DNA from 3 places in the Arthrobacter sp. TJ-217 genome. Region 3 is predicted to be linked to each of the others. Evidence: riboswitches for the same ligand, from Rfam matches in the RefSeq annotation. Region 3 holds a riboswitch; each other region holds the start of a gene.
The links. Region 3 has a riboswitch for cyclic di-AMP ahead of AC4D2R_RS06580 (C40 family peptidase). Riboswitches for the same ligand answer to the same signal wherever they lie in the genome.

Region 1: another riboswitch for cyclic di-AMP. It lies ahead of AC4D2R_RS02965 (M23 family metallopeptidase); the one in region 3 lies ahead of AC4D2R_RS06580 (C40 family peptidase).
Region 2: another riboswitch for cyclic di-AMP. It lies ahead of AC4D2R_RS03385 (NlpC/P60 family protein); the one in region 3 lies ahead of AC4D2R_RS06580 (C40 family peptidase).

Annotation. Positions count from the first base shown of each region.
Region 1 covers NZ_JBZCNJ010000001.1:593,022-596,267, forward strand. Annotated here, with positions in the region: gene AC4D2R_RS02960 (diacylglycerol/lipid kinase family protein) at 93-1,055, shown strand; gene AC4D2R_RS02965 (M23 family metallopeptidase) at 1,109-1,909, opposite strand; cyclic di-AMP (ydaO/yuaA leader) riboswitch at 1,913-2,122, opposite strand; gene AC4D2R_RS02970 (siderophore-interacting protein) at 2,243-3,246, opposite strand, start outside.
Region 2 covers NZ_JBZCNJ010000002.1:58,745-61,990, forward strand. Annotated here, with positions in the region: gene AC4D2R_RS03380 (M23 family metallopeptidase) at 225-1,055, shown strand; cyclic di-AMP (ydaO/yuaA leader) riboswitch at 1,164-1,330, shown strand; gene AC4D2R_RS03385 (NlpC/P60 family protein) at 1,549-2,142, shown strand; gene AC4D2R_RS03390 (NlpC/P60 family protein) at 2,188-3,012, shown strand; gene AC4D2R_RS03395 (HNH endonuclease) at 3,246-3,246, shown strand, end outside.
Region 3 covers NZ_JBZCNJ010000003.1:158,139-161,384, forward strand. Annotated here, with positions in the region: gene AC4D2R_RS06575 (NAD-dependent epimerase/dehydratase family protein) at 1-387, shown strand, start outside; gene AC4D2R_RS06580 (C40 family peptidase) at 444-1,340, opposite strand; cyclic di-AMP (ydaO/yuaA leader) riboswitch at 1,344-1,521, opposite strand; gene mutM (bifunctional DNA-formamidopyrimidine glycosylase/DNA-(apurinic or apyrimidinic site) lyase) at 1,645-2,610, opposite strand; gene rnc (ribonuclease III) at 2,618-3,246, opposite strand, start outside.

The sequences.
Region 1 (3,246 bases), on a different contig from region 3:
GTCCTCCTCCCGGTCCGGGGACTCAGCGCGGTAAGCTCATGCGCAGATGCCCCCTTGGCGCGCCATTTTCCGCATTTCGACCGAAGGACTCCATGACCACCACCCCGAGCACACCCGGACGGCGAGCAGCACTCATCCTGAACCCGATCAAGAACACCGGGCAGGACGTGCGGGAGATCGTCGCGCGCATTTCGGCGCGGGAAGGGTGGCATGAGCCGCTGATTCTGGAGACCACGCCGGGGGACCCGGGCCACGGCCAGGCACAGGAGGCGCTGCGTGCCGGGGTCGACGTCGTCATTGCGGCCGGCGGCGACGGCACCGTGCGCTGCGTCGCGGAGGAGCTGTCGGGCACTGACACGGTGATGGCGCTGGTGCCGCTGGGCACCGGAAACCTCCTGGCCCGCAACCTCGACATCGCCGTGGACAACCCCGAGGAGGCCGTTGAGACGGCGTTCAACGGGACCGAGCGGAGGATCGACGTCGTCCATGTCACGGTTGACCGCGCGCAGAAGGCCCACGTGTTCCTGGTGATGGCCGGGCTCGGTTACGACGCCGCCATCATGTCGGACACGCGCGATGACCTGAAGGACCGCGTGGGCTGGCTCGCGTATGTCGACGCGGGCATCCGGAACCTTCCGGGCCGTCCGGCACGCACCACGATCACCGTTGACGGCGGCCGGCCCTTCGAGCGCCGGCTGCGCAGCGTGATGGGCGGAAACTGCGGAAAGATCATGGGTGGGCTCGAGATTTTCCCGGGCGCCAAGATCGACGACGGCCTCCTTGACCTCATGACCGTCGCTCCGCGGGGAAAGCTGGGTTGGCTCAACGTGGCCGGGAAACTGTTTGCCCGCGGGAAGGGCAAAGACCCGTCCCTTCAGTACTTCCAGTGCAGCCGCGCGGAAGTGCAGCTCCACGAACCGCTTGAGGTCCAGCTTGACGGAGACCCGCTGGGACGGGCCACGCACATGTCCTTCGAAATGATGCCCGAGGCGCTGCGGCTGCGCATGCCCTTCGGCAGCAAGGACCCTGCGATCCTGAGCAACCCCCTGCCGTAATCCGGCACGCGCTGCAGGCTACGGCAGCATCATGCCCGGCGCGCCCGCGCTTCCTACAGGTAGGGAAGCGGGTCGACCTTGGCGTCGTTGATCAGCACTTCGAAGTGGAGGTGGCAGCCTGTGGAGTTGCCGGTGGTCCCCACTGCGCCGATCAGCGACCCGCGGGAAACCTTCTGCCCCATGCTGGCCCCGAGCTGGCTGAGGTGGTTGTAGGTGGTCTTCATTCCGGCGCCGTGGTCGATGACGATCCGCTGGCCTCCGCCGTAGGGGTGCCAGCTTGAGTCGATGACCTTGCCGTCGTCCGCTGCTTTGACCGGGGTGCCGCACGCTCCCGCGTAGTCGATGCCGGTGTGAAGCTCGGGAGCGTATCCGCCGAGCGGGTTCACCCGGTACCCGAAGGTCGAGGCGACCGAAAGGTCGTCGAGGGGTGCTGCGAGGGCTGCGGCCTTCGCCTTCTTGACGCTGCTGGAGAGGGCTTTGGCCTTCGCTTCGGCCTTGCCCGCGACGGCGGCGGGGCTCTGCCGGCCGAAGTCAATTTTCGCCTTGGCGTCGGCGGTCACCTCGGGCGCCGGTTCGGCCGCGGCTGCCTGGCTGATCGGGGATTCGGCGGTTGCCTGGGAGGGGGCGACGGCACCCATGATGAGCCCTGCCCCAACGAACAGTGCTCCCGCGGCGAGGCCGCCCTGGCGGATCCTCGCGGTCAGGTTGCCCTTGCCGCTCCGGGCCGACGGTTGCGGACGCAGATCGCGGCGGCTGGGAAGTTCGCAGGATCGGTCGGACGCCACGGTTGCTGCAAGAGTGCTCGGGGCGGCTCCGGACGCGCGGCGGCGCCCGGACATGGCCGGCTGGGTCACGAAAGTACCTCTCTCGAACGCCGGCGAAGTTAGCTGTCGGGTTCGAGCAAGAGTTGACTCGGCCCCACTGCGCAACGCAGCGGCAGCTAGCGCTGCGGCTCGTTGCACTGCGGACAGTTAGTGCAGTGAAGGGCTTCACCCCAAGGCAGTCACTGACTGCCGGGTGGTGGGTCCTCCGCCCCTGTCATGCAAGGTTGAGGGCGGTCCGCTGACAGGGTTTGGCGTGCGGACCTTAAAAGTTGGTTCAGACTCCGAGTAATACTACTCGTTTCGCCTAAAGTTACAATTCCGTTACACCGCTCCCGGCGTGTCGTTGTGTGAAGCGCTGCACAATCATGCCGATTCGGCCTTGCCAAGGCGCCAGTAGCCCATGAAGGCGACCTGTTTCCGATCGATGCCGACGTCGCGCACCAGGTAGCGGCGCAGGCCGCGGACCACTGCCGCCTCCCCCGCGATCCAGGCGTAGAAGGGCCGGGTTCCGGCCGGCTGGTCACCGCCGCCGTTCTCATGCCCGGAGGCCTCAAGGCGCTGCGGCGTCTCCCACAGGACGGCCTGTTCGATGTCGACGTCCTCGGGTTCGGGGCCCGCTGCCACTTCCCCTCCGTCGGCGCCGCCCGGCGCTGCCCCGAGGGCGGCCCACCCGGGCTGGGGAACCGCGTTGCGCACCGCGGCTCCGAGGAGTTCACCGTGTTCGCGCCCGTTACGGACCAGCCAGGTGACCGCCACCTTCGAGGCCGTGGGAATCGGCTGCATGTCGGCGGCGTCGGGAACTTCAAGGAAGGCATGGCCTCCCATGTCGGCGGGCAGGGTTTCAAGGATCGCGCTGATGGCCGGAACGGCGGTTTCGTCGCCGGCAAGCAGCACGCGCTGTGCCAGACCCGGGGCCCACTCGATGCCGCCGTAGGCGCCGGCGGTGGAGCAGCGCGCGGCGTTAACGTTCGGCCCGATGAAGCATATCCTGCTGCCGGGACCGGCGGCCGCCGCCCACTGCGAGGCGGGTCCGCCCCTGCCGTCCGCGTCGAAGTGGAGTACGAAGTCGACGTCGATTTCCGGTTCCGCCGCCGTGCAGCGCGAGCTGCGCACGGTGTAGGTCCTCATTGCACCGCGCGCTGCCGGGTCGAGGCCGAGCCACTGCTGGTACCAACCGCGGCCCTCCGGGTCGGCCCGCATCAGTGCGGCAATGTCGGGCGCGTTCCCGTCTGCCGGCGGGATCAGCACCTTGATCCGCAGGTCGTGGGTGGGTCCTACGACCCCGAAGTCCTTCAGGCTTGGCCCGGCGAAGGTGATGCGGTTGAAGTTCGCACCGATCCTTTGGACGCGTTTGACTTCAACATCGA
Region 2 (3,246 bases), on a different contig from region 3:
GGACCGGCCCCGGCGCGGGCTGCTTCGTGGGGAAACAGGGCCGCTACGCCCTGAACACAGTTGATAACAACGTGGTCACTTTGCGTCAACGCTCCGAGACTGCCAGACTGACCCTCGATACCTCGCCGTGATCTTCCTTGGAGTGCGCCGCAGCCATGTTCCTGCGGATTTCCTTTCGCTCCCGCAGATCCGTTGCGCAGCTCCGTAGGAAGGGAACGTATTTGTTGAAGCAGGAAGTGTCAGGACGCCGCCGGGCGGGGGTTCCGGTTGTCTCTGAGCGCCCGAGGGATGCGCACCGGGCCGAGCGCCGCAGCCGCGGAACGCGGCCCCCGGCGGCCGCTCCGCGCCCGCGCGATGCGCACCGCACCGAGCGCCGGCGCCGGGCAGCGGGGTATCGCGAGGACCTTTCCTTTTCGGGACTGAGCCAGAAGGTCGCGATGGCTGCCGCCGTGTCGGGCATCGCCCTGACCGTCGCGTGGCCCACGACAGCGGCGGTGCCGGCTTCCGCAACCGCTGAGGCGGCCCCGGCGGGCGCCGAAGTGCATGTTCCAGCCTCGGCACGCGTCGACTTCGACCGCGCCGCGCTCAGCACCACCCTCGGCGCCGATGCGCGGCTCGATGCGGTCATGACCGCCTCGGCCGGATCAGCGACCCCAGCGGCGGCCAAAGGCGCGCTGACGGGCCCCCTTGACGCCCTCGTCCAAACCTCCGGATTCGGCTTCCGCCCAAGTCCGATGACAGGGCTGGGGGAACTCCACAGGGGCCAGGACTTCAGTGCGGCGTGCGGCGCCCGGGTATATTCCGCTGCCGCAGGTACCGTGACCTTCGCCGGATGGCACCCCTACGGGGGAGGAAACCGGATCGTTGTGGACCACGGCAACGGCCTGGAAACCACCTACAACCACCTCTCGGTGATCGAGGTGTCCGAAGGCCAGCAGGTGCGGCGCGGCGAACGCGTCGGACAGAGCGGATCAACCGGCGCTTCAACGGGCTGCCACCTCCACTTTGAGGTGATGATCGAGGGCCAGGTCGTCGACCCTCTGGGCTGGCTGTAACACACCCTCGACCCTTCCGTGACCGTAATGTGACAATCTGCGTGATCTAGGGTACGTTCTACTCGTGCCAGATCGTCATAGGTCTGGCGCCCTCAAGCAAATCGCCTAGCTCTGCCATTGCCTGAGGTCCGTCCGCACATTCGCATGGCAGAGGCGGGGGAACCAATTTTTGGGTTTCGCAAGAAATCCTTGGGGTTAAGTCGCTGACTCGTCAGCGGCCGGGTGACTCCCATCCGAATCCGACAGCTCACCTCGCAGGCATTGGGAGAGGCAATTTCACGTGTCCAATAATTCTCTGGGTCGCCACCGCGCGGCCCACGTGTCAGCGAGCCCGCTCACAGTTCTTTCTCAGGCCGTTTCCTCGAATGCAGGAACTGTAGGCCGCCAGGCCGCCGTCCTTGTCGCAGCCTCAGGCCTCGTCTTCACCGCAGGCCTTCCCGCGAACGCAGCGCCCGCCGCAGAGCGCGAAGTGCAGTCAACCTCATCGTTGAGTGTGACTGCCCCCGCAGCCTCGAAGGTCAGCGCCGCAGCCACGGCCGCCGTCTCCTTTGAGCGCGAAGCCGTGAACGTCACCCCCGCCGTCGTCGTTGAGGCACCGGTCGAAGCGCCGGCCGTCGAGGCTCCCGCCGCACCGGCTCCAGCCGCAGAGGTCGTTGTTGCCGCAGCTCCTGCCGCAAAAGCTCCTGCCGCCCCCGCAGTCCAGGCCGCCGCAGTCCAGGCCGCCGCAGTCACCCCGGCTCCTGCCGCTCCCGCTCCCGCTCCCGCCGCGAAGCCGTCCTCGGGAATCGCAGGCGCCCTCGTCGGCTCCGCCTACTCCCAGATCGGCGTTGCCCAGGACTGCACCGCCATGGTCGAGAAGGCACTGCGCTCGGTTGGAAAGTCCGTCGGCGACCTCGCTCCGGGCCAGTTCTTGCAGTACGGCGACGTCGTCGGATCCCCGCAGGCCGGTGACCTCGTGATCACCGCGGGCCACGTGGCAATCTACGTCGGCAACGGCCAGGTCATCAGCGGTGGCCTCAACGGCCTGAACACCGGTCTTCACTCCCTCTCGGATCTTCCCGGCGCAAGCTTCGTCCGCGTCCGCTAAACCCCCCACTTTCACACTCCCCCTCTCACACTCCGGAGAACCCCTATGTCTTCTCGCGCCCCGATCGCCCGCCACCGTGCCGAAGTCCAGCACACCGCACCCCTTGCAGCCCTTGCCAAAGCCGTCACCGAGAACGCCGGCGGCATGGGACGGCAGGCCGCAGTCATCGCTGCTGCCTCCGGCCTGGTCCTGACCACCGGCGTCGCCGCCAACGCCGCGGACCTGCAGCCCGAGCGTGAATCCTTCGCCTCGACGCTCAAGGTCGACGCCAGCCCCGCCGTCGTCGTCGCCGACGCCAACGCCAAGGTCGCCTTCAACCGCACCCCGGTCAAGGCCGTCGCCAAGCCCGTCACCGTCGAGGTGACCGTTGCCGCGGAGCCATCGGCCCCGGCAGCACCGGCAGTACAGGCCACTCCGGCCGTGCAGGCAGCTCCGGCAGCCGTGCAGGCCGCTCCCGCCGTCGTGAAGGCTCCCGCCGCACCGAAGGCGCAGGCAGCTCCGGCCGCTCCGGCCGTCAAGGTTACTCCCGCAGCATCCTCCGGCAAGGCCGCAACCATCGCCGCGGCGGCCAAGGCCCAGCTCGGCGTGAATCAGGACTGCACCCGGCTCGTGAGCAACTCCCTCGCCGCAGCCGGCATCAACTTCCACGGCTGGCCGGCAGGCTACCTGTCCCTGGGCCGCACCGTCAGCGCCGGTGAAGCAGTTCCGGGCGACCTCATCTACTACGCCGACGGCGGCATGGGCCTGGCCCACATCGCTGTGTACATCGGCGGCGGCCAGGCTGTCCACGGCGGCTTCAACGGCAACTCGACCGTCATCGCCCCGGCGCAGCTCGGCTCCGGCCCCGTGTTCATCCGCGTGGGCGGCTGACACCCAGCGCCTGGCGGTTCTTCGAACCAACAGCTGAAGAAAGGAACCGGCAGCGGTGCTGCCGGTTCCTTTCTCTTAAAGTGCCGCCCCTGCCTCCGCGCCACAACTTCGCTCTTTCTATTCGCCCCGGCGCGCAGGTCGGCTACCCTAGGCATTGTTAATCCGAAGAACTTATCCCGAGCATCCGGGGTGGCAGCCGGTAGCGGGGACATAGTCCGCAAAGAGGCATGCGCA
Region 3 (3,246 bases):
ACCTATGTCGACAACGCCGCCGCCGCGATCGTTGCCGCACTGCACCGCATCGAGCACGTCGAGGGCGAAGCCGTCGTCGTCACGAACGGCGAACCGAGGCCGATCGGGGAGCTGATCGCCGGAATCTGCACCGCCGGTGGAGTGAGCCCTCCCCGCTGGCACGTGCCCGGCTCCCTGGCGCGTACCGCCGGGTCGGCCGTGGAGCGGCTGTGGCAGGGAGCCGGCTGGACCTCCGAGCCGCCGATGACCCGCTTCCTCGCCGAGCAGCTCTCGACCGCCCACTGGTTCGACCAGCGGCGGACCCGGAAGCTGCTGGACTGGACGCCGGCCGTATCCATCGATCAGGGCCTTGAAAGGCTCGCCGGCTACTACAGCCGGTCCAGATAAGACACAAAGAAGGCCGGCGCCCAGGGGCACCGGCCTTCTTGCTTCATTCCGTGCGCTTAGCGGGTGTAGTACCCGTCAACCTGCATGGCGCTCACGTCGTGGACGAGGGTGCCCTGCGAGGGGTTGAGGGCGCTGATCATCTTGCCGCCGCCGAGGTAGATGCCAACGTGGCCTCCACCGTTCTGGCTGACCAGGTCACCGGGCTGCGGGTTGCTGGTCGGCTTCAGGGCAGCGAACTGGGCCCAGGTGGTGCGGGGCAGGTCGATGCCGTGCTGGGCGTAGACCCACTGGACAAAGCTGGAGCAGTCCCAGGTACCGAACCCGGTGCCGCCGTACACGTAGCCTGCGCCGACGCCCTGCATGGCCGTGGCGACGATGCCGCTCTTGGCTGCAACGCCGATGGGCTGGATGTTCGCGCTCTGGCTGCTGATGCCCATCTGGCCGGCAGTGGTGACTGCGGCGGTCTGGATCGGCGCAGCCTGCTGTGCCGGAGCTGCAGGCTGGGCCGGAGCGGCCGGAGCCGGTGCCGCTGCGACACCTTCACCGGAGATCACAACGGACTGTCCCGGGTAGATAACCGATGACCAGCTGAGGCCGTTCGCTGCGAAGATCGCATCGAGGCTGACGCCGTAGTTGGCCGCAATGAGGCCGAGGGTGTCACCGGCGCGGACAGTGTGGGTCACTGAGCCGCCGTTGGCAGGAGCCGGTGCGGGGGCGGGAGCCGGAGCTGCCTGCTGGACGGGTGCCGGTGCGGCCTGGGCCGACAGGTTGACCTCGCCTGCGGCGCTTGCCGGAAGCGCGGCGCCAAGCATGATGCCCGATGCAGCGACGACAACGGCTGCGGGGCGACCCGCGACACTGGCGCCAGCGGATACTGCACGTGATGCTGTCTTAAGGGGATTCGAGCGGACCGGGGTTGCACGGTGGCGCGCGATTGAACGATTCTTCGACATGATGTTGCCTCTCCCGATGCCTGCGGAGTTAGCTGTCGGGTTCGGATGGGACACCCGGACACACGAAGTTGGACATCTCCCCAGCAGATGTCCGTCATGCGTCTTAACCCCAAGGACCTTTCAAGAAAGGTCCGCTATCGGTTCCCCCGCCCCTGTCGGAAATGTTAAGCGAACGGTCCTTCAGTCACCGACAGGGTTAGGCAGTCTGACGAAGGGCGCCGATGCCGAGTGGCCCGGCGCAGACTCAAGGCTACCTGCGAGATATCGGATTGTCACATTTGGATCACAGCCCGGTAAACGTTGACTAACGACGCGGCCTCTGCGGGGCTTTTTGACAACGCGGGCAGGTGTAGGAAGAGCGATTCATGAAGGCATCGCGCCGGATCAGGGAGGCCACCCCCTCCGCCGCGCAGCGCCTGCAGGGCTGCCCGCCCCGTCCGTAGGCGTTGAGTGAGCGGACGAAGTAACCCGACTCCCCGTTGACGTTGACGTAGAGGGAATCGAAGCTTGTGCCCCCGGCATCGAGGGCCCGCAGGAGCACATCCCGCACCGCCTCCACGAGCCGAAGCGTGTCTGGCCTGCGCATTGTCTCGGTGGGGCGCGCGAAGTGGAGGCGGGCTGCCCACAGGGCTTCGTCGGCGTAGATGTTCCCGATTCCCGAGATGAGCCCCTGGTCGAGCAGCGCCCGCTTGAGGCCCACCCGCCGCTTCCGAAGCCGCTCGTGGAAGGCGTCGAATGAAAAGGCTGGATCGAGCGGATCGCGGGCGATGTGAGAAGCCTCACGGGGAATCAGGGCGAGATTAATCTCACTCGTTCCGCCAATGTGTCCGTCCTGGGTGGGCTCGAGGTCGGTGAGGAACATCCCACCGAAGATCCGTTGATCCACAAAGCGCAGTTCCGAGGGCAGCGGCGCACCCAGACCGTCGACGGCGGACGAAAGCTCGAGCCGGACCTTCAGGTGTTTTTCGGACGGTACCCACGGTTCCTGCATCAGGATCTGGCCGCTCATCCCGAGGTGCGCCATGAGCGCCACGTCGGGTGTCTTGTCCTCGGGTGCGTCGGCGGGGAGCAGCGGCATCCACAGGAACTTCCCCCGGCGGACGACGTCGACAATGCGTGCGCCGGTCAGATTCCCGGCGAAGTCCTCGGGCCCCAATGGGTGGCGGCGCAGGGAACGGGGGTCGAGGACCTCCACACGCTCCACGGAGCGACCAAGGGCCCAGCGGGCCAGACCCCGCCGGACGACTTCAACTTCCGGGAGTTCGGGCAAACTGTGCCTAGCGCCCTTCGACCGGTGCGGTGTCGCCGAGGATCTTCCAGGAAGCGGCGGCTGCTGCCTGCTCTGCTTCCTTCTTTGAGTGGCCTGTTCCGGTTCCGTAGGGGGTGCCCCCGATGACGAGCAGCGCCTCGAAGGAGCGCGCGTGGTCGGGCCCGGTGCCCGTGACCTGGTAGTCGATCAGCCCCAGGCGCCGTGCCGCGGCGGTCTCCTGGATGCGGGTCTTCCAGTCGGTGCCTTCCCCGAGCGCATCGGAGTCCTTGAGCAGCGGTCCGATCAGGCGCATCACCAGGGCCTGTGCCGTCTCTATGCCGTGGCTAAGGTAGGCGGCGCCGATGACGGCCTCCATGGTGTCGGCAAGGATCGAGGATTTGTCGCGTCCGTTGGTCAGCTTCTCCCCCTGACCGAGCAGGATGTGCTGGCCAAGGTTCAAGCCGCGCGCGACGCCGGCAAGGGCGCGGGTACTCACCACGGCGGAGCGGCGCTTGGCCAGATCGCCCTCGGAGAGTTCCGGGTTGTCCCGGTAGAGGGCATCGGTCACCGACAGCCCGAGCACCGAATCCCCAAGGAATTCGAGACGCTCGTTGGTGGGGATTCCTCCCTGCTCATAGGCATAGGAGCGGTGCGTGA